3 regions of the Kitasatospora sp. NBC_01302 genome follow, and region 3 is predicted to be linked to each of the others. Evidence: riboswitches for the same ligand, from Rfam matches in the RefSeq annotation. Region 3 holds a riboswitch; each other region holds the start of a gene.
The links. A riboswitch is a leader RNA that binds a small molecule or an ion and turns the genes downstream of it on or off. The one in region 3 is predicted to bind cobalamin.
Positions count from the first base shown of each region.

Region 1: it holds a riboswitch for cobalamin, as region 3 does, so the genes downstream of both, OG294_RS10775 (HoxN/HupN/NixA family nickel/cobalt transporter) here and OG294_RS02825 (CbtB domain-containing protein) in region 3, are expected to answer to the same signal.
Region 2: it holds a riboswitch for cobalamin, as region 3 does, so the genes downstream of both, OG294_RS25510 (ribonucleoside-diphosphate reductase subunit alpha) here and OG294_RS02825 (CbtB domain-containing protein) in region 3, are expected to answer to the same signal.

Region 1 is NZ_CP108404.1:2,557,249-2,566,207, reverse strand. Features, by position in the region: gene OG294_RS10790 (polysaccharide pyruvyl transferase family protein) at 1-189, shown strand, start outside; gene OG294_RS10785 (glycosyltransferase family 4 protein) at 186-2,465, shown strand; partial or broken gene OG294_RS10780 (cellulase family glycosylhydrolase) at 2,851-3,546, opposite strand; gene OG294_RS10775 (HoxN/HupN/NixA family nickel/cobalt transporter) at 3,865-4,992, opposite strand; cobalamin riboswitch at 5,027-5,241, opposite strand; gene tsaD (tRNA (adenosine(37)-N6)-threonylcarbamoyltransferase complex transferase subunit TsaD) at 5,288-6,376, opposite strand; gene OG294_RS10765 (HoxN/HupN/NixA family nickel/cobalt transporter) at 6,436-7,593, opposite strand; gene OG294_RS10760 (superoxide dismutase) at 7,970-8,572, shown strand; gene OG294_RS10755 (hypothetical protein) at 8,625-8,939, opposite strand.
Region 2 is NZ_CP108404.1:5,805,763-5,814,721, forward strand. Features, by position in the region: gene OG294_RS25500 (glycoside hydrolase domain-containing protein) at 1-1,330, shown strand, start outside; gene OG294_RS25505 (ribonucleotide-diphosphate reductase subunit beta) at 1,404-2,399, opposite strand; gene OG294_RS25510 (ribonucleoside-diphosphate reductase subunit alpha) at 2,420-4,756, opposite strand; cobalamin riboswitch at 5,018-5,146, opposite strand; gene OG294_RS25515 (glycosyltransferase family 39 protein) at 5,222-6,880, opposite strand; gene OG294_RS25520 (ArnT family glycosyltransferase) at 6,991-8,667, opposite strand; gene OG294_RS25525 (glycoside hydrolase family 26 protein) at 8,679-8,959, opposite strand, start outside.
Region 3 is NZ_CP108404.1:585,316-589,650, forward strand. Features, by position in the region: gene OG294_RS02815 ((2Fe-2S)-binding protein) at 1-688, opposite strand, end outside; gene OG294_RS02820 (CbtA family protein) at 685-1,581, opposite strand; gene OG294_RS02825 (CbtB domain-containing protein) at 1,608-1,826, opposite strand; cobalamin riboswitch at 1,867-1,988, opposite strand; gene metE (5-methyltetrahydropteroyltriglutamate--homocysteine S-methyltransferase) at 2,130-4,335, opposite strand, start outside.

The sequences.
Region 1 (8,959 bases), 2.0 Mb from region 3:
TGGGTGCTGCCGATCGCCGACGTCTCGGCGGCCAGTCTCGGCACGCTGGTGGAGCGGCTGCGGACCGGGCGTGAGGAGTACCTGCGGACCCTGGCCGAGAAGCTGCCCGGCTACGTCGCCCGGGCCGAGGAGCTGCCCGAGCTGCTGCGCGCGGCCACCGCCCGCCGGCCGGTGGGGGCGGGCGCATGACCGGTCGTCGGGCAGGCGCCGGGCGCACCGTGCTGCTGGCCACCCCCTACTTCCCGCCCGACACCGGCGGGGTCGAGCAGTACACCTGGCAGCTGGCCCGGCAGCTGCGGGAGCGGCACGGCTACCGCGTGGTGGTCGCCGCCACGGTGGGGGACGGCGGCGCCGTCGGGCGCCACGAAGCGGACGGGCTCGTGGTGCACCGGCTACCCGCCCCGCTGCGGATCTCCCGCACCCGGATCGGCGCCGGCTGGCGCGCCGCGCTGGGCGCGCTGATCCGCGAGGAGCAGGTGGACCTGGTCAACGCGCACGCCCCCGTGCCGCTCTTCGCCGACGCCGCCGCCCGGGCCTGCGGTCCGCTGCCGTTCGTGCTGACCTACCACACCGGGCGGATGCGCAAGGGCGATCCGCTGGGCACCGCCGTCTGCTCGCTCTACGAGCGCACCCTGCTGGCCGGCACGGTGCGCCGGGCCGGCGAGCTGATCTGCTCCTCCGACTACGTCCGGGCCGACCTGGCCCGCCTCTTCGCCGGCCGGGCCGTCACCGTCTCGCCCGGGGTGGACCTGGCGCGGTTCGCCCCGAGCCCGCTGTCGGGCGAGCCGCTGATCCTCTTCGTCGGCTCGCTGGAGCGCGCCACCGCCTACAAGGGCCTGCCCGATCTGCTGCGCGTGCTGGGCGAGTTGGCGCGGCGGGTGCCCGGGGTGCGACTGGAGGTGGTCGGCGACGGATCGGCCGCCGCCGCGCACCGGCGCCTGGCCTACCGGCTGGGCGTCGCCCACCTGGTGCGGTTCAGCGGCCGGCTGACCGGGGACGAGCTGGTCGCCGCCTACCGCCGCTCCCGGGTGCTGGCGCTGCCCACCCACTACGACAGCTTCCCCAGCGTGCTGGTGGAGGCGATGGCCTGCGGGCGCCCGGTGGTCAGCACTCGGGTCGGCGGCATCCCCTCGCTGGTGGCCGAGGGCGAGTCGGGCCTGCTCGCCGACCCCGGTGACCTGCCGGCCCTGACCACCGCGCTGGCCGCCGTGCTGACCGACGACCCGCTCGCCGGGCGGCTCGGTGCGGCGGGCCGGCGGCTCGCGGCGGCCGAGCTCTCCTGGGAGCGGCAGGCCGACCGGACGGCGGAGGTCTTCGCCCGGGCGCTGAGCCGCCGGCGCCGGCGCGGGGTGGCGGTGGTGGCGCCGTACTACCCGCCGAAGATCGGCGGGGTGGAGGGCTACGCGGCCCGGGTCGCCGGGGCGGTGGCCGCCGACCCCGGGCTGCGGGCCGCCGTGATCACCACCAACACCGCGGGCCGGCGCACCACCGTCACGGTCGAGGACGGCCTGCCGGTGGTCCGGCTCGGCACCTGGGCCCGGCTCTCCAACACTCCGCTCAGCCCGCTCTGGCCGCTCCAACTGCCCTACTGGCTGCGCCGGCTGGGCATCGACGTGGTCAGCGCACACGCCCCGGTGCCGGGCCTGGGCGACCTGGCGGTGGCGCTCAGCGGCCCGCGGCCGACCGTGCTGACCTACCACGCCGGCTCGATGGCCAAGGGGCAGCGCGGGGTGGACCAGCTGATCGGCGGCTACGAACGCCTGGTGCTGCCACGGCTCTTCGCGCGGGCCGGGGCGCTGGTCGCGGTCTCCCCGGTCTCGCTGGCGGCGAACCGGCGCGGTGCGGTGCGGATCCCGCCGGGCGTGGACACCGAGCGCTTCACCCCGGGCCCGCCGGCCGCCGAGCGCCCGCCCACGGTGCTCTACGTCGGACGGATGGACCGCACCTCGGCCTGGAAGGGCGTGCCGGTGCTGCTGAACGCCTTCGCGCAGCTGGCCGACCAGTCGCGGGCCCGGCTGCGCCTGGTCGGCGACGGCGACGCCGTTCCTGAGCTGCGCGCCGAGGCCGAGCGGCTGGGGGTGGCCGGGCGGGTGGAGTTCACCGGGGCGCTCACCGGGGCGCCGCTGGTCGCCGAACTCCAGCACGCCGCGCTGCTCGTACTGCCCTCGCTGAGCCCGGCGGAGTCCTTCGGGATGACCCTGATCGAGGCGATGGCCTGCGCCACCCCCGTGGTCGGCTCCCGGGTGGGCGGCATCCCGCACGTGGTGGACGACGAGGTGACCGGCCTGCTGGTGGAGCCCGGCGATCCGCAGGCGCTGGCCGCCGCCTGCCGGCGCCTGCTCACGGACGCCGGCACCGCTGAGCGCTTCGGCACCGCGGGCCGACGGCACGTCGTCGAGCACTACGCCTGGCCCGGCCTGACGCGGCGCTACCTGGCACTGTTCCGAGCGCTGTCGCCGGCCTGAGCGAGGGGCGCGGCAGGCTGCCGGGTCCGCGGGTGGCGGCGGTGGTGGCCGACGCGGTCGAGGTGGGGGCGGCCGAGGCGTCGGTCGAGGCGCGCAGCTGGGTGATGGCCGAGCGCAGCGCGGCGAGCGCGGGCTTGGCGCTGCCGTCGGCGCGGCGCAGCCCGTACCAGTCCTCGGTGCTGCCGCCCGCGCCGGCGCCGGTCGCCGCGGGATTGTCCCGGTCGGTGTACCAGATCAGCGCGCCGATGCCCGGGTCGGCGGCCGCGGTGCGCACGCCGTCGGCGGCGATCTCGGCCTGCCGGGCCTCGGTGACATGGGTGGTGCCGGGGCCGATGTCGCCCGGCGAGCCGTCCGAGGCCGCGCCCGGTCCGCCGGTGGGCGCGCCGAACTCGGTGAGCCAGATCGGCAGTCGAGGAGTACCGGCCTGGGTGAGCACGCTGCGCAGGCTCTCCTTGGTCCGGTCGATCTGCTCCCAGGCGGTGCCGAACGAGGTGCTCGCGCTGGGCAGGTAGGGGTAGCAGTACGGGTGGTAGCCGACCGCGTCCACCACCCGGGTGGCGCCCTGTTGGGCCACCTCGGCCAGGAAGGCGGTCGGCGCCAGGTCGCCGTGCCCGCTGTCGGTGGGGGCCAGGCCGCCGAGCACCACGAAGGCGTGCGGGTCGGCGTGGTGCAGCGCGGCGGCGCCCGCCTTCACGGTGGCGGCGTAGCCGGCCGGGTCGGCCGCCGGCGCCCAGAAGGTGGTCAGGTTGGGTTCGTTCCACAGCTCCCAGTCGTGCACTCCGCGCGGCGCGTAGCGCTGGGCGGCGGCCGCGGCGAAGGCGGCGAACCGGGCGGCGTCGTGCGGCCCGCAGGCCGGTTCCGTGCAGCCGGGCGACCGGGCCCACGGCGGGGTGGCGGTGAGTACCGGCAGCACGCTCAGGCCGCGTGCGTCGGCCGCCGCGACCACCCGGTCGAACAGGTGCCAGGCGTAGTCGCCCGGACCGTTGTGCTGGATGTCGTCCCAGGACAGGTCGGCGCGCACCAGGGTGGCGCCGACCTGCACGGCGGTGTCGAGCGCGGCGGCCAGGTCGGCGTCCGACATCCAGACCAGCCGGTCACCGTAGGCGATTCCGGTGACCGGGCGGGTCGGCGCGGGCGGGGTGGGCGGCGTCGGCCGCGGGTGCGAGCCGCCGCCGCAGCCGGCCAGCAGCGGTGTCAGCAGCAGCGCGAGCGACAGGACGGCCGCCACCGTCCACCGCGGGCACGGCCGTTGACGCTCCGGCCGCTGGAGATGGCGCCGCCGCATCGTTCCTCCCGCCCGGCCCCCGCCTGGCTCCTCGGTCCCCCGAGGTCACCCGGGGCCGTCCGGTCGACCGTACACCCGAGTCGGTGGACGGCGGCGGCGGGAGGGCCGTGAGGCTCAGTCAGCGGCCGGGGCCCCGCCCCAGCGCTTCTCCACCCCCGCGAACTTCCAGTACCCCAGCGCGCAGGCCCAGACCACCACGAACAGGCCGACGATCACGAAGCCGACGTTGTTGAGGTCGATCCCGGAGATCCAGCCGCTGACCGGGTCGGTGAGGTCCAGCTGGTCGTGCAGCACGCCGACCAGTTCGATGGTGCCGATGAAGAAGGCCACCGCGATCGAGAGCCCGGTGATGGTGAGGTTGTAGTACACCTTGCGGACCGGGTTGGAGAACGCCCAGTGGTAGGCGAAGTTCATGAAGGTGCCGTCGAGGGTGTCGAACAGGCTCATGCCCGAGGCGAAGAGCAGCGGCAGCAGCAGGATCGCGTACCAGGGCAGCCCAGCGGCGGCGCCGGAGCCCGCCATCACCATCAGCGCCACCTCGGTGGCGGTGTCGAAGCCGAGTCCGAAGAGCACACCGACCGGGTACATCTGCCAGGGGCGGCTGATGGACTTGGTCAGCCGGCCCAGGATCCGGTTCATGAAGCCGCGGTTGGCCAGGTGCTTCTCCAGCTCGTGCTCGTCGAACTGGCCCGCCCGCATCGCCCTGAAGACCCGGTAGATGCCGACGAGGGCGACCAGGTTGAGCGCGGCGATCAGGTAGAGGAAGCTGCCGGAGACGCTGGTGCCGATCACGCCGAGCGTCACATGGGCGTCCGACTTGTCGTCCACCAGGGTGCCCGCGATCTTGGCGCCCATCGCGATCAGCGCCGCCATCGCCATCACGATGGAGGAGTGGCCGATGGCGAACCAGAAGCCGACCGAGACCGGGCGCTGGCCGTCGGCCATCAGCTTGCGGGTGGTGTTGTCGATGGCGGCGATGTGGTCGGCGTCGAAGGCGTGCCGCATGCCGAGGGTGTAGGCGGTGACGCCCAGACCGAGGCCGAAGACCTGGCCGCCGACCTGGTAGTGGTGCGGGGCGACCATGCCCAGCAGGACGGCGAAGCCCACCACGTGCATGGCCACGATGACCGCCAGCAGCCCGGAGGTGCGGATCGTGTCGGCGCGCTGCCAGCGCGGGGGAGTGGTGGTCGCCGGGGCTGTCGTGGCCGGGGCGGGTATGACGGGGTTTTCGGGCAGACTCATGGCAGGGAACGCCTCTCCAGCACCTCGTGGACAGTTCTCGTAAGGTGCCGTGGCCGGTCTCCTGGCTGACGGGTCGAACGTGTCCGCGGCTCGCCTTCCCGGGCGCCTTGCGGCGCCCGGTGGCGGCCCGTCGTGGACGGGCGCGACGCGGACACTTCCCGATCACAGTGGCGAGGGCCGCTCCGGTCTGGAACCCCTGTTGAGGGTCCGTCACCGGTCTTCCCGAACACCACGGCGATCAACACCGTAGGTGCTGGGTCGTCATGTCGACAAGCCCGGCCGACTGCGACGCACCTCACCCGGTGAGCTGCGGCTCCCGTGCCGTCGGGGTCAGCCGCGCGAACTCCAGCGGGGCCGAGGGGTCGATCGAGAGCTCCGCGGGGGCGGGTTCGGCCCCGGCCCGCACCAGCAGGTCGCCGACGGCGGCGACCATCGCGCCGTTGTCGGTGCACAGGCCCACCGGCGGCACCCGCAGCGCGATGCCCGCCGCCGCGCAGCGCCGTTCGGCCAGCGCACGGACCCGCGAGTTGGCGGCCACCCCGCCGACCAGCACCAGGGTGCCGATCGCGTGGTCGCGGCAGGCGCGCACCGCCTTGCGGGTCAGCGTGTCGGCGATCGCCTCCTGCAGCGCGGCGGCGGCGTCGGCGACCCGCGGCTCGGCCCCGCCCGCGCGCTGCGCCTCCACCCAGCGGGCGGCGGCGGTCTTGAGACCGGAGAAGGAGAAGGCGTAGGGCGGGTCCGCCCGGCCGCTGAGCGGGCGCGGGAAGCGGACGGCGGACCGGTCGCCCGCCTTGGCCGCGCGGTCGATCGCCGGGCCGCCCGGGTAGGGCAGGCCCAGGATCCGGGCCACCTTGTCGAAGCACTCGCCGGCCGCGTCGTCCAGGGTGTCGCCGAGGTGCACGATCGGGTCCTTGGCCAGGTCGCGCACCAGCAGCAGCGAGGTGTGGCCGCCGGAGACGATCAGCACCACGCACGGGTCGGGCAGCGGCCCGCCGTCCAGCGTCGCGGCGGCCACGTGCCCCGCCAGGTGGTGCACCCCGTACAGCGGCACGCCCAGCGAGAAGGCGTAGCCCTTGGCGGCGGCCACCCCGACCTGCAGCGCCCCGGACAGGCCGGGGCCGGTGGTGACGGCGACCGCGCCGACGTCGGCCAGGGTGAGGCCGGCGCGGTCGAGCGCCTCGCGCACCACCGGTGCCATCGCCTGGACGTGGGCGCGGGCGGCGATCTCCGGCACCACACCGCCGAACCGGGCGTGCTCGTCCATGCTGGAGGCCACCGCCTGGCCGAGCAGCACGCCGTCGCGCACCAGGCCGGCGCCGGTCTCGTCGCAGGAGGACTCGATGCCCAGCACCACGGGGGAGGCGGATACCGGCGCTGTGGACACCGGCGCCGACGGCCTTGGCGCTGCGGACACCGGCGCTGAGGGCGTCGGCGCTGCGGGCATCAGACCTCCTCCACGGCGGCCGGCCCGGCGGCGGGCACGTTGGCCGACCACTTCTCCTCGATCCGCCCGACCTTCCAGATCACCAGCGCGGCGATCCAGACGACGAAGAAGAGCCCGACGATCAGGAAGCCGAGCAGATTGATGTCGATCCCGCTGACCCAGTCCCAGAACGCCCCGTGCAGGTCGAGCTGGTCGGCGAGCAGGCCGAGCAGCTCCACGGTGCCGATGATCAGCGCGACGGCCACCGACAGGCCGGTGATGGTCAGGTTGTAGTAGACCTTGCGCACCGGCTTGGAGAACGCCCAGCCGTAGGCGAAGTTCATGAACGAGCCGTCGATGGTGTCCAGCAGCGACATACCGGCCGCGAACAGCACGGGCAGGCACAGGATCGCGTACCAGGGCAGGCCGGAGGCGGCGCCGGAGCCTGCCAGCACCAGCAGTGCCACCTCGGTGGCGGTGTCGAAGCCGAGCCCGAACAGCAGTCCCACCGGGTACATCTGCCACGGCTTGGTGATCGACTTCATCACCCGGCCGAGCAGCCGGTTCATGAAGCCGCGGTTGTTCAGCTGCTCCTCCAGGGCCGCCTCGTCGAAGTGGCCCGAACGCATCTTCCGGAACACCTTCCAGATGCCGGCCAGCACGACGAGGTTGATCGCCGCGATGATGTAGAGGAACGTGCCGGAGACAGTGGTGCCGATCAGCCCGGTGACCTGGTGCAGCTTGGAGCCGTCGTCCTCCACCGGCCCGGCGAGCGCCTTGACGCCGAGCGAGAGCAGGAAGGCCAGCCCGAAGACGATCGAGGAGTGGCCGAGCGAGAACCAGAAGCCCACCGAGAGCGGTCGCTTGCCCTCGTGCATCAGCTTGCGGGTGGTGTTGTCGATGGCGGCGATGTGGTCGGCGTCGAAGGCGTGCCGCATGCCGAGCGTGTAGGCGGTGACACCGATGCCGATGCCGAAGCTCTTGCTGCCCAGGCTCAGGTGCTGCGGGGCGACGATCGCGACCAGGGTGAACCAGCCGACGACGTGCAGGGCCAGGATGAAGCCGGCCATGCCCGCCAGGCGGGTCCACTCCTGGCGGCTCATCGAGGCGGCGGCCTGCCGCCAGCCGCCGCTGGTTCTGCCGGGGCCGGTCTTGGCGGGACTGGAGGCTGTGGTCATGGGTGTGCTCCTGCTGCTTGTGGTGACAGCGGCACAACCTAGATGCACCCTGATCCTAGTTGCAATACGGTGGCAATTAGAACGGGGGTGCCGGGGGCGCGCGGGGGGCTCGTGACAGCGGACGGCGGGTGGTGGACGGCGGGTGGTGGGCCGTGGATTGGTGCGGGGTCGGCCGGACGTCCCGGCGGGCGCCGGTTGGGAAGACGATCGTCGGTCGGAAGGACACGCCCGCGGGGAGTGCGCCCAGGTCGGCTGACGGGCCGACCCCACAGCTGACATGCTGATGCACTGTGGTGGCTATTGCAAGTGATGCGCAATAGTGTGTTCGCCGGCACGATCATCCGCGTGATCCACGTATGAAAGGGGCCGTGTCCTGATGGGCACCTACTCGCTTCCCGACCTGCCGTACGACTACTCCGCCCTGGAGCGGGCGATGTCCGCCGAGATCCTGGAGCTGCACCACTCCAAGCACCACGCCGCCTACGTCAAGGGCGCCAACGACACCATCGAGCAGCTCGCCGAGGCCCGCGACAAGGAGCAGCTCGGCGGCCTGGTCGGGCTGCAGAAGACGCTGGCCTTCCACCTCTCCGGCCACGTCCTGCACTCGCTCTTCTGGCAGAACCTCTCCCCGGAGGGCGGCGACCGCCCCGAGGGCGCCCTCGCCGACGGCATCACCGAGCACTTCGGCAGCTTCGAGGCGTTCAAGAAGCAGCTCACCGCCGCCACCGTCGGCGTCCAGGGCAGCGGCTGGGGCATCCTCTCCTGGGAGCCGCTCGGCAAGCGCCTGATCGTCGAGCAGGTCTACGACCACCACGGCAACGTCGGCCAGGGCACCACCCCGCTGCTCGCCTTCGACGCCTGGGAGCACGCGTACTACCTGCAGTACAAGAACGTCCGCCCCGACTACGTGACCCGCCTGTGGGACGTCGTCAACTGGCAGGACGTCGCCGCCCGCTTCACGGCGGCCACCAGCGCCTGACGTACTGCGACGGCCCCGCCCGGCCCCCAGGGCGCCGGGCGGGGCCGCTCTGCTACTCGAAGGCGGCCCGGACCTGGCGGGCCTCGCTGTCTGCCCCGGACGCGTTGGGGTGCACGAAGGTGCACGCCTCACCGGTGCCGGGGATCTCGGTACACAGGCCGGCCGGGGGGTCCGTCTGGTCGCCCTGGCCGGTGAGGTCGTCCTTGACCCCGTACATCCACTTCTGCGCTTCGGGCGCGCACACCCCGTGGCCGACGCTGGGACCGTAGGTGTCGACGTAGGTCGCACCGATGTCGGCGGCGTGCGCGGCGATCAGGCACCGAGGGCGGGCCGTAGAGCTTCGAGGGCGGCTGCGGGCCCAGGACACGTTCGCGCGCTGGGTGACGT
Region 2 (8,959 bases), 5.2 Mb from region 3:
CATCTACATCGGGGGCCGGCGCGCCTGCGCCCAGCCGAACCTGACGGCCGGCTGGGTCAGCGACCGGGCGGCCGGTGGCTGGACCTTCCTGCCGATCTACGTCGGTGCCGACGCCTCCACGATCGCCACCGACCCCGGCACCGCCCGCTCGCAGGGCGCCGCCGCCGCCACCGACGCGGTCACCCAGGCGCAGTCGCTGGGCTTCACCTCGGGCTCGGTGCTCTACAACGACATGGAGAGCTACGACTCCGCGACGTACAAGAGCCAGGTGCTCAACTACCTCAGCGGGTGGACCGACGCGATCCACGCGGCCAACTACCGCTCCGGCGTCTACGCCAGCGCCAACAGCGGGGTCGCCGACCTGTCGAGCGTCTACAACACCTCCGGGTACTCGATGCCCGACGTGCTGTGGTCGGCGTCCTGGGGCACGGCCGGGGACACCACCAGCGCCGCGATGGGGCTGACCGCCGCCAGCGCGGGCTACTGGCCGGGCGGCCGGCGGGTCCACCAGTACTCCGGTGACGTCAACGTGAGTTACGGCGGGTACTCGGGGGGCGTCGACCTGGACAACGTCAACGTCAACTCGGAGGCCTCGGGCAACGTCATGCAGCCCGGGCAGCAGCTCGACCCCGGCAACAGCATCACCAGCACCAGCATGAAGATCGTCATGCAGACCGACGGCAACCTGGCCGCCTACGCCGTGTTCGGCGGCAACCAGGGACCGCTCATGTGGAGCAGCGGCACCAGTGGCAACCCGGGTGCCTACGCGCTGATGCAGGCCGACGGCAACCTCGTCGTCTACCGGCCCAACGGAACGGCGGCCTGGTCCAGCGGCACCTACACCGCCGGCGCCGGCTCCTACGCGATGATCCAGGCCGACGGCAACTTCGTCGTCTACCGCGCCGGTGGCAGCCCCACCACGGGCGGCGCGGCCTGGGCCAGCGGCACCAACTCGATCGGCTCCACCTTCACCGGCGGCAACTGGCTCACCGCGGGCCACTGGACCGCGGGCACGCTGACCAGCCTCGTGATGCAGCCGGACGGCAACCTGGTGATCTACCGCAACAGTGACGGCAGGGCGCTGTGGTCCACCAGCAGCTGGGGCAACGCCAACGCCTTCATGATCATGCAGACCGACGGCAACCTCGTCCTCTACCGCGCCGGCGGCGGCCCGTCCACCGGCGGCGCCCTGTGGGCCAGCAACACCTACACCGCAGGCTCCTACGCGACGCTGCAGAACGACGGCAACTTCGTCGTCTACCGTCCGGGCGGCGGCCCCACCACGGGTGGCTCGGCCTGGTCCAGCGGGACGTACATGGCCGCCTCCTGAGGCGGCGGCAGGAGAACGCGAACGCCCCCGGTCGGCCGCTGCCGACCGGGGGCGTTCGTGGTGCCGGGACGACCTAGAAGTCGTCGTCGAAGGCGACCGACCCCTCGACCGCCACCTGGTACGCGGAGACCCGGCGCTCGAAGAAGTTGGTCAGCTCCTGCACGTTCTGCAGCTCCATGAAGCCGAACGGGTTGGTCGAGCCGTAGCGGATCGGCATCCCGAGGCGGGCCAGCCGCTGGTCCGCGACGGCCTGCAGGTACTCGCGCATGGAGGTGGTGTTCATCCCCGGCAGGCCGTCGCCGCAGAGGTCCTGGGCGAACTGGAGCTCGGCCTCGACGGCCTCCTCCAGCATCTCGGTGACCTGCTTGGCCATCTCGTCGTCGAAGAGGTCGGGCTCCTCCTCGCGGACCGTGTCCACCACCGAGAAGGCGAAGTCCATGTGCATGGACTCGTCGCGGAAGACCCAGTTGGTGCCGGTGGCCAGGCCGTGCAGCAGGCCGCGGCTGCGGAACCAGTACACGTAGGCGAAGGCGCCGTAGAAGAACAGCCCCTCGACGCAGGCCGCGAAGCAGATCAGGTTGAGCAGGAAGGCCCGGCGGTCCGCCTTGGTCTGCAGCGAGTCGATGTGGTCGACCGCGTTCATGTACTTGAAGCAGAACTGGGCCTTCTGGTGGATGGAGGGGATGTTCTCCACCGCGGCGAAGGCCGCGTTGCGGTCCTCGGGGTCGGGCAGGTAGGTGTCGAGCAGCGTCAGGTAGAACTGGACGTGCACGGCCTCCTCGAAGAGCTGCCGGGACAGGTAGAGCCGCGCCTCGGGCGAGTTGATGTGCTTGTAGAGGCTCAGCACCACGTTGTTGGCGACGATCGAGTCACCGGTGGCGAAGAAGGCGACCAGACGGCCGATCATGTGCCGCTCGCCCTCGCTCAGCTTGGCGAGGTCGGCGACGTCGGAGTGCAGGTCCACCTCCTCGACGGTCCAGGTGTTCTTGATCGCGTCGCGGTACCGGTCGTAGAACGACGGGTAGCGCATCGGACGCAGGGTCAGCTCGAAGCCGGGGTCGAGCAGCATCTTGTCGCGCGCGGGGGTGGTCACTGGCAGGCCTCGCAGGACTCGGGGTTCTCCAGGGAGCAGGCGATGGCGGCGGCCTGCTCCTCAGCGGTCATGGTGGGGGAGGGCACCGGGACCGCGGTCTTGGCGGCGCCGCTGGCGGCCTGGGCGATCCGGGTGGCCGGGCGCGAGCGCAGGTAGTAGGTGGTCTTCAGACCCACCTTCCACGCGTAGGCGTACATCGAGCTGAGCTTGCCGATGGTCGGTGCGGCCATGAAGAGGTTCAGCGACTGGCTCTGGTCGATGTAGGGCTGCCGCGCGGCGGCCAGATCGATCAGCGCGCGCTGCGGCAGCTCCCAGGCGGTGCGGTAGCGCGAGCGCAGCTCGGCGGGCAGCCAGCCCAGCTCCTGGACCGAGCCGTTGGCGTCGCGCAGCGCGTCGCGGGTCTGCTGGTCCCAGACGCCCAACTCCTTGAGCTCGCGCACCAGGTAGGGGTTGACCTGGAGGAACTCGCCGGAGAGGGTCTCGCGCTTGAAGAGGTTGGAGACCTGCGGCTCGATGCACTCGTACACGCCCGCGATCGAGGCGATGGTGGCGGTCGGGGCGATCGCCAGCAGCAGCGAGTTGCGCAGGCCGGTGGCGGCGATCTTCGCGCGCAGCGCGTCCCAGCGGTCCTGCCAGTGCGGCGCCGTGGCGAAGTGGTCGATGTGCAGCTCGCCGCGGGCGGCGCGGGTCTCGGCGTAGGCCGGGTGCTGCCCGAAGCTCTCGGCCAGCTCGCTGGAGCGCTCGTAGGCGGTGAGCATGATGCGCTCGGCGATCAGCGTGGAGAGCTGCTTGGCCTCGGCGGAGTCGAAGTCCAGGTGCAGCTTGAAGAAGACGTCCTGCAGGCCCATCACGCCCAGGCCCACCGGGCGCCAGCGCGAGTTGGAGGCGCCGGCCTCGGTGGTCGGGTAGAAGTTGATGTCCACCACGCGGTCCAGGAAGGTCACCGCGGTGCGCACGGTGGCGTCCAGGCGCGCCCAGTCCATCGCGTTCAGCAGGTCGCCGGCGGTGGCGCCGTCGGCCACGTGGGCACCGAGGTTGACCGAGCCCAGGTTGCAGACCGCGGTCTCGGAGTCGTCGGTGACCTCCAGGATCTCGGTGCACAGGTTGGAGGAGTGCACCGTGCGGCCGGGCAGCGCGGTCTGGTTGGCCGCCCGGTTGGAGGCGTCCTTGAAGGTCATCCAGCCGTTGCCGGTCTGCGCCAGGGTGCGCATCATCCGGGCGTACAGGGTCTGGGCCGGGATGGTCCGCACGGCCTTGCCCTGGGCCTCGGCCTTCAGGTACGCCTCGTCGAACTCCGCGCCCCACAGGTCGACCAGCTCGGGGACGTCGGCGGGGGAGAAGAGCGACCAGTCGGCGTTGGCGTTGACCCGGCGCATGAACTCGTCCGGGATCCAGTGCGCCAGGTTGAGGTTGTGGGTGCGGCGGGCCTCCTCACCGGTGTTGTCCCGCAGCTCCAGGAACTCCTCGATGTCCGCGTGCCAGGTCTCCAGGTACACGCAGGCCGCGCCCTTGCGACGGCCGCCCTGGTTGACGGCGGCGACCGAGGAGTCCAGGGTGCGCAGGAACGGCACGATGCCGTTGGACTTGCCGTTGGTGCCGCGGATCAGGCTGCCGCGCGAGCGGATCCGGGAGTAGGACAGGCCGATGCCGCCGGCGTGCTTGGACAGCCGGGCGATCTGGGCGTACCGGGAGTAGATCGAGTCCAGGTTGTCCAGCGGCGAGTCCAGCAGGTAGCAGCTGGACATCTGCGGGTGACGGGTGCCGGAGTTGAACAGGGTGGGCGAGGAGGGCAGGTAGGAGAGCGCGCTCATCAGGGCGTAGAGCTCGGCCACCTCGCGCACCGACTGCTCGTCGTCGCCGACCGCCAGGCCGCAGGCGACGCGGAGCAGGAAGTGCTGCGGGGTCTCGATCACCTTGCGGGTGATCGGGTGGCGCAGCAGGTAGCGGGACTGCACGGTGCGCAGGCCGAAGTACTCGAACCGGTCGTCGCCGCGGGTGTCGATCAGCGCGTCCAGGGCCTCGGCGTGCTTGGCCACGAAGGCGGCGGTGCTGTCGCCGATCAGGCCCTCGGTGTGGCCCACCGCGATCGAGGCGGCGAAGGACAGGGCGCCCTGGCCGATCGCCTCGTCGGCGATCTCCTGGGCGAGCAGGCGGGCGGCCAGCTTCGAGTACTGGGGGTCCTCGGCGATCATCGAGGCTGCGGCGTCCACGGCCAGCCCGCGCAGTTCGGCGAAGTCCGAACCGGCGTGACGGCCGCGCAGCGCGGCGGCGGCGACGTGGCCGGGGTCCACCTGGGGGAGGTCGGTGCTTCGGTCGGTGAGCAGCCGAAGCAGCGCGGCCCCGGGGTCGGTCTGGGCGTCGTTGGAGGCACCGCCAGGCCGGAGGCTGGGGGAAGAACCCTGTGAGGGCAGGGTAACTGAGTCAACGACGGTCAAGGCGCTCTCTCCTGTGGCGGCGGCGGACTGGCGGAGTCCGTGGCCCGCGCGCGCGGCAGGGCAGAACAGCACGCCGAAACTTTCCGGCGCGCGTCATCCACCCTGGCCTGCCCGCGAGGCCGGACGGTACAGCTGTGCATGAAGGCGTCTGCGGGGAAGCCCGGTGGCACACCGTCGGCAGGTAACCGGACTCGCGGGCACCCGTGGGCGCAGCCGCTCACCGTTGCGGGGCAGTCCCGGACTTCCACCGGATTCCCCTGCGTCGACAGCGAGAGTGAGCATACATGTAGTGGTAGCCGCTTCGAGCAACCCCATATGTAGTGTCGCGTGGAGTGGTGAAACCGACACCAGATGGCCGCAATGTCAGCTGGTGCCAGGCGCCATCTGCACGTTGTGGTCGCCGAGGTCGTCCGCCACCGAGGCCCGGCGGGAGGGGTGGACCCGGCTCAGCAGGACCAGCTTGACCCAGGGGAGGGCGTCGGTCCGGGTGGCCTGGAACTGGCTGCGGAGCACCTCGGCGGTCTGCGGCGGGAGCGCGGCCAGCGGGTCGGCTCCGGTGCCGGTGGACACCAGCCAGATCCGGTTGGTGTTGGCCGCGCAGGCGTCCGGGTCGTCGCACTCCTGGGCCGAGTAGAGGCCGGTGACGGCGGCCGACTTCTGCAGCAGGATATCCTTCGGGGCGGTCCTGACGTCGCGCAGCTCGTAGGCCATCGACATCCGCTCCTGCAGGATCCCGCTGTAGACGATGCCGTCGCCGGGCTGCTGGTCGTGCAGCATGATCCGGGTGAGCTGGTCGTAGTCCGGCTCGCCCGCAAGGTCCTGATGGGTCGCCCGGATCCCGGGCCAGGCCGTCCAGCCGAGTCCGGCGACCGCGGCGGCGACCAGCACCCAGCTGAGCAGCCGGCGCGGCAGTGCGGGGCGGGCCTCGCGAGTGAGCGGCCCGGCGATGCGGCAGACCGCGGCGGCGGCCAGCAGCGCCCAGGCCGGCAGGGTGAAGAGCAGGTAGCGGTTGAGGAAGAGGTGCAGCCAGCTCGCGGTGGCGAAGGTCACCAGCGGCGGCAGCAGCGCCCAGGCCGCGAGCAGGGCGGCGTGCCGACGGGCCGCCAGCAGCCCCAGCAGACCCACGGCCAGCACCGCGAGCCCGACGTGCCAGGACAGGAAGAGCGTGTCCGGGTAGTTCCTGAGGTCGGTGAGCCCGGTCCTGTTCCAGGCGATCTGGGCGCTCTGCGCCTGACCCTGCAGCACCATCGGGACCGTCAGCGAGCCGCCGGCCAGCACGGCGGCGGTGAAGGCCCAGCGGGGGACCAGGTCGGCCTTGCGGGTGCCGGTGAGCACGGCGGCCAGGTGGCCGGCCAGCACCGAGAGGGTCACCAGGTGGGTCCAGCCGAGCAGCGGGACGGTCGCCGCGTAGCCCGCCCATGCCTTCAGCGAGGGGCGCTCCAGGGCGCGGACGAGCAGGTGGGTGGAGGCGATGGCGACCAGCACCGCGAAGGCGTAGGGACGGGCCTCCTGGCCGTACCGGACGGCGCCGGGCAGGACCGCCAGCAGGAGGCCGGCCAGCAGCCCGGTGGCGGGCGTGAAGAGCCGGCGGCCGAGCAGCGCCAGCCACCCCGCCGCCATCGCCATCGCGATCGCGGACGGGACCCGCAGCGCGGTGGGCGAGTCGCCGAACAGGTCGATCCAGCCGTGCAGGAACAGGTAGTAGGGCAGCAGCACGATGTCCACGTTGTGGATCAGCTTGCTGAGGTCGCCGATCGACAGGGTGGACGCCCACCAGCTGGCGTGCTCGTCCCGCCACATCTGCCGCTTGCCGATGTCGTGCAGGCAGAGCACCAGTGCGGTGGCGGCCGGCAGTCCGAGCAGCAGCAGGGCGGCGAGCGGCCCGCCGGTGCGGTCGGCGCGCTCGGCACGCTCGGCCTGGCGCCTGGCGCGCCGCCCGCCCGCGGGGGGTGCCGCGGCGGCGTCCGGATCCCGCTCGGGGACGGCTGCCAGGTCGGCGGCCGGGGCCTCGTCCAGGCTCATGGGGGAGTCTCCGCTGGGGGATGGCTGGGGGGATGGCTGCGGGGTCGGACGGGGGGTCGGACGGGGGCGTCGGGTGCCGGGGCCGTCGGAAGCCGGTCGGCTGCGGGGGATCACTGCCGGGTCCAGATCCGGTAGGTGCTGTCGCCGTACTGGGTGTGGAACGGCAGGGTCGCGACCAGTCGGTAGGCGGAGCTGCCCTGCAGTGCCTCGGTGACGGCGGCGTCGGCGTCCGGCGTGACGTTCCCGGTCAGCACGATGACGTTGAAGTAGCCGTCCTTGACCGCGGTGCTGAACCCGTCGTTCCCGTAGTGGTGCTTGTGGTCCTTGCCCACGTAGTCGATCGCGAAGGTGGACTGCCACTGGTCCCAACTGGTGGTCCTGCGCAGGTAGTACGCCGGGATCTCGTACTCCTCGGCGAGGTAGTGCCCGTTCGGCACCGTCAGGCGCTGGACCTCCTCGGCCATCCGGGTGGAGTCCGGCGGCGTGAACTCGTGGTGGGCCTGGACCATGCCGAGGACCAGCACCAGCACGTAGAGCATGATGCCGAGCTGCGGCTGCCGGAAGTGCGGGCCGACCAGGCGGGACAGGCCGAGCCCGGCCATCGGGGCGGCGAAGAACAGGCCGAAGCCGACGTGCTTGAAGAGCGAGGTGTCGGTCTGCAGGTACGACTGGTAGGCCGGGGCGAGCAGGGCGGAGCCGCAGAGCGTCACGCCGAGCAGGATGCGCCGGACCCGCCCCGGGGTGTCGTTCGGGGACCAGGGCATCTCGCCCATCCGGGAACGGCGGACGTAGGCGATCGCACCGCCCACCGCGGTCAGGAAGACCAGCCCGCCCCACTGGCCGGACAGTTCGAAGAGCGACAGCGGCGAGGACGTGCCGTGCGCGCGGGCCGTGGTGGTCTGGCTGAGGCCGCTGATCGCACCCGAGAAGTACGCCACGACCCCCAGCACCGTGCCGGTGCCGAGCCCGAAGCAGAGCCCGCGGGCCAGCGCCTGGTGCCGCGTGAACCGCGCGCCGGAGAGCACGGCGAGCACCAGCAGGGTGGGCAGGAACAGGCCGGCCGCGTACTTGACGGCCATCGCCAGGACCGCCGGCACCACGGCCAGCAGGATGGTCGCCGGGTGCTTGCCGGTGGTCCGCACCACGGTCCAGGCGGCCACCGCGAGGAGGAAGAGCGCGGCTGCGTCGAAGGTGGCGAAGTAGCCGAGGAAGATCGTCGACTGCACCACCGAGAAGAGCGCGGCGGCGCCCAGCGCGGCCCGGTCGTTGAACATCCGCCGGGTCATGCCGAACAGCAGCCCGGTGGTGCCGAGCATCATGGCCAGGCTGACCAGCCGCACGCCGGTCAGGCCGGCGAACGAGTCGACCGCGCCGGCCAGCACCGGGTAGAGCAGCGGGTAGCCGGAGAAGAAGCCGTTGAAGTCGGACGGGATCGGCGCACCGTGCAGCAGGTGGTGCAGCTCCAGGTGGCCGGCCGCGATGTAGAGCGCCTCGTCCTCGAAGGCGCGCCCGTGCATCCGCAGCGACAGGCCGCCCTGGATCGCCAGGATGCCGAGCAGCAGCAGTCGGCTGATCCGGCTGGCCCGCCGCGAGTCGACGGACCAGGCGGCGTCCTGCGGTGTCGGCAGCTGGTAGCCGCGGTCGGGCCGGGCCGCGGCCCCCTCGGGCTCGGCGGGCCCGCTGTCGACGGGCCCGGGCGGGTCGCCGGGGTCGCCGGGGTTGTCGGGCTCACCGGGATCGGTGGACCTGGCGGACCCGGTGGGTTCGATGGGTTCGGTGGTCTTCATGGTCGTGTCCATCAGGGCTGGCGCACGTCGAATCCGAAGCGCGGGTCGGCGGCGTCGTGCCGGAAGGCGTCCTGGGCCTGCGGGCTGCTGTCGACCCGCCAGTTGGTCTCGCCGGCGACGTTCTTGTGGAAGTTGAACCAGACGAACCCGAGGATGTCGCTGCGCGCCTCGACGGTGCTGAACAGGTCGTCGATGTCGTCCCCCTTGCCGGGGCCGGGGGAGGAGGCGGTCTCGGCGATCAGGAACGGCTTGGCGGTGAACACCCGGATCTCGTCCAGGGTCGGTTCGAAGA
Region 3 (4,335 bases):
GGTAGATCAGGCAGCAGCTGCGGCGGCGGAACCCGGTGCCGTCGTCGGCCGCGGTGCCCGCGCCCTGCAGGGGCGCACGGGCGAGCAGCTGAGCGACCAGTTCGCGCGCGCCCGGCGCCAGTTGAGGGGCCGAGCGGGCGATGGCCGCGGCGGCGCCGTTGACGGCGGAGGCCACGTTGCCGTGCAGGATCCGCGCCGAGACGCCGAACCCGGCGCCGAGCGCCTCGCTCAACTCCCGGACCGGGCCGTCGAGCAGGTCCGCGCCCAACCGGTCGGCGAGTTCGACCCGGTCGGCGACGGGTTCAAGGACCTGCTGCGGCAACGAGAGCGGGAACATGCCGCCGGGCACCGGCTGCCAGCGGGCCTCGCGCAGGCCGTGCCGGAGCACCGCCCCGTCGAGGACGGCGACGGCGAAGGCCGGCGAGACGAGTCTGGCGGCCAGGCCGAGGTGGGTCACCGAGGCGGCCACCCGCTCCTCCACCGCTTCCAGCGGCTGACCGCCGGCCGCCGCCAGGTAGGTGCGGACGCCGGCCACGCGCTCCCGCAACACGGCTGTATCGTCGAGCAGTTCGGCCATCGGCCGCCACGGCGGCAGGACCGGTCCGTCGTCGTGGCAGTCGATGGCGAAGAACGGCCCGAAGGCCGCGAGCCGTTGCGGCATCGCGGCCCCGGGGAGCTGCCGGGTCATGCGGCGACGACCGGCGCGGTCCCGGCCCCATCACCCGCACCCGCACCCGCACCCGCACCCGCAGCGGCCTTGCGCGCCTCGGGGTCGAGCAGCCGCTCGGCCATCGGTCCGAAGACCAGTCCGAGGGTGGCCCACAGCAGGAGCTGGGCGGCCACGGACAGGAAGCGGAAGTCGAAGAGGGTGTCCGCCGGGAAGCCCGGGTAGACGATGGCGCCCTGCGGGTCGGTCAGCGGCAGCGGGGTCTCGGTCGCATGGTGACCGAACTCCTGCACATTGTCGGCCAGTTCGCCGAGCGACGGGAGGACGGCCATGATCGTGCCGATCACCACGACGTAGGCGCCGGCCGCCAGCAGGGTGGCGTTCCAGTTGCCGAACCGGGCCTGGAGGCGCTTGCCGAGAACGACCGCGAGCACCAGGAAGAGCACCGAGCAGGCCACCATCGCCAGGTAGAGGTTGCCGCGGTCACGGATGGTGTCGGGGTGACCGATCGAGGGCGGGTTGGCCGGGTACTTGATGAACGGCACGAAGTAGATGCCGAGGAATCCGCCCAGCGCCACCAGCATCGCGAGCGGGCGCGGCCGGAGCCGGCCGGTGCGTCCCAGACAGATGGCGTAGGCGACGGCGAAGAGCGCGCCCATCGCCGCACCGAAGAGGATCATGCCGACACCGATGCCGATGTTGGCCTGAACGGTGCGGCTGAAGATGTCCGGGCCGCCCATGTCCATGGGCAGTCCGGCAGCCTTGTCGAGGGCCCCTTGGGCGGCGTCGCGCCCGCTCTCGTAGTCGATCGCCGTCCGGATCTGCGGCTCGGCGAAGATCCGGGCGAAGACGAACGCGAGCAGGCCGGCCACTGCGCCGGCGATGACGCCGCGCAGGACGAGTCTTTTTTCCATGTCGGGTTGTTCGCTGCTTCCGGTGGTCAGTGGCAGGGGAAGCCGAGGAAGTGGCGGGAGTCGTGCACGAACTCGTGGATGTGCATGTCCGTGCCGAACACGGAGTAGGCGCCCTGGTCGACGCCGATGAAGTAGTAGACGGCCAGCGCGATCAGCGCGCTGACGACGAGCCAGGCGGCGGCCCTGGCCGCAGGAACGACGACCGGGACGGGCAGGGCGGTGGGCCCGGGCAGACTGGTGCTCACAGTTGAGCCTCCTTCAGGGGATCGTGCGTCCCGCTCTTCGATGGGGCAGACCGTGATGGCGTCGTATCTGACTCACGAGCCGCCCGCAGGCGCCTCGCTCACAGTGGCGCGACCGTGCTGGAGTTCCACCAGCTTCCTTACGCCATCACTACTCACCGTAGGGTAAAGGCCCGGGAAAGGGGCCGTCAATGGCCGCCGATGCTCCCGGGGCACAATGCGGGCAAGGTCACGTGGCCGGCGTCGGCCACCGGGGTGGGCGCAGCAGGTGGTCTGCGCCCACCCCTCTCATCCCACGCCGGCACCTCAGCCGGCGAGTTCCTCCCGCAGGCGGCGGGCGGCGCCGACCAGGCTCTCCAGCGAGGCCCGGGTCTCGGGCCAACCGCGGGTCTTCAGGCCGCAGTCGGGGTTGACCCAGAGCCGCTCGGCGGGGATCGCCGCGAGCCCGGCGCGCAGCAGCTCGACGGCCTCCTCGGTGCTCGGCACCCGAGGCGAGTGGATGTCCCACACGCCCGGGCCGACCTCGCGCGGGTAGCCGGCCCCGGCCAGCTCTCCGGCCACCTCCATGTGCGAGCGGGCCGCCTCCAGCGAGATGACGTCGGCGTCCAGCTCGTCGATGGCCGTCATGATCGCGCCGAACTCGGCGTAGCACATGTGGGTGTGGATCTGGGTGTCGGCCCGCACCCCGGAGGTCGCGAGCCGGAACGCGGCCGTGGCCCAGTCCAGGTAGGCGGGGCGGTCGGCGGCGCGCAGCGGCAGCGTCTCGCGCAGCGCCGGCTCGTCGACCTGGACCACGGCCGCACCGGCGGCCTCCAGGTCGCGCACCTCGTCGCGCAGGGCGAGTGCCACCTGGAACGCGGTGTCCGCGAGCGGCTGGTCGTCGCGGACGAAGGACCAGGCGAGCATGGTGACCGGGCCGGTGAGCATGCCCTTGACCGGACGGTCCGTCAGGCTCTGCGCGTAGCCGAACCAGTCGGTGGTCATCGGGTGCGGGCGGGAGATGTCGCCGGCCAGCACCGGCGGGCGCACGTAGCGGGTGCCGTAGGACTGTACCCAGCCGTGCCGGGTGGCCAGGTAGCCGGTGAGCTGCTCGGCGAAGTACTGCACCATGTCGTTGCGTTCGGGCTCGCCGTGCACCAGCACGTCCAGACCCGCCTTCTCCTGGTAGGCGATCACCTCGCGCACCTCGGCCTCGATGCGCTCGCGGTAGGCGGCCTCGTCGATCCGCCGCGCGGTCAGGTCGGCGCGGGCGACCCGCAGCTCGGTGGTCTGCGGGAACGAGCCGATGGTGGTGGTCGGCAGCAGCGGCAGGCCGAGCCGGGCGCGCTGGGCGGCGGCCCGCTGCGGGTACGCCTGGGCCCGGCGGGCGTCGGCCTCGGTGACGGCCGCGGTGCGGGCGCGCACGGCCGGGTCCCGGGTGATCGGCGAGGCGGCGCGCGAGGCCAGATCGGCGCGGTTGGCGGACAGTTCGGCGCTGATCGAGCCGGTGCCCTCGCGCAGACCGCGGGCCAGCAGCGCCACCTCGGTGGCCTTCTGCTTGGCGAAGGCCAGCCAGCGCAGGATCTGCGGGTCGACCTCGCGTTCGGCGGCGGCGTCCAGCGGGACGTGCAGCAGCGAGCAGGACGGTGCGACGTCCACGGTACCGGCCAGCCCGAGCAGGGTCGCCAGGGTGGCCAGCGACTTCCCCAGGTCGTTGATCCAGATGTTGCGGCCGTCGACCACACCGGCGACCAGCCGCTTGCCGGGCAGCCCGCCGACGGCGGCGAGGCCGTCCAGGTTGGCGGCGGCGGGCCCGGTGAAGTCCAGGGCCAGGCCCTCCACCGGGGCCTTGGCGAGCACCGGCAGCGCCTCGCCCAGGCGGTCGAAGTAGCTGGCGACCAGCAGCTTCGGCCGGTCGGTCAGGGCACCGAGGTCACGGTAGGCGCGGGCGGCGGCGTTCAGCTCGGCCGGGGTGCGGTCCTGCACCAGCGCGGGCTCGTCCAGTTGCACCCACGCGGCACCGGCGGCGCGCAGCTGCGCCAGCAGGTCGGCGTAGACCGGCAGCAGCCGGTCCAGCAGGGTGATCGGCTGGAAGTCCTCGGCCACCCCGGGCGCCGGCTTGGCCAGCAGCAGGTAGGTGACCGGGCCGACCAGCACCGGGCGGGCGTCGTGGCCGAGCGCCAGCGCCTCGCGCAACTCGGCGACGGCCTTGGCGGGGTTCGCCGCGAAGGTGGTGTCGGGGCCGAGTTCGGGCACCAGGTAGTGGTAGTTGGTGTCGAACCACTTGGTCATCTCCAGCGGCGCGACGTCCTGGGTGCCGCGGGCCATCGCGAAGTACCCGTCCAGCGGGTCGGCGTCGACGGCGGCGCGGTGGCGGGCCGGGATCGCCCCGACGGCGACGGTGGTGTCCAGCACGTGGTCGTAGAGCGAGAAATCACCGGTGGGCACCTGGGCGATACCGGCCTCGGTGAGCTGCCGCCAGTTCTCCCGGCGCAGGTCGGCGGCGGTGGCCAGCAGGGCTTCGGCGGTGACC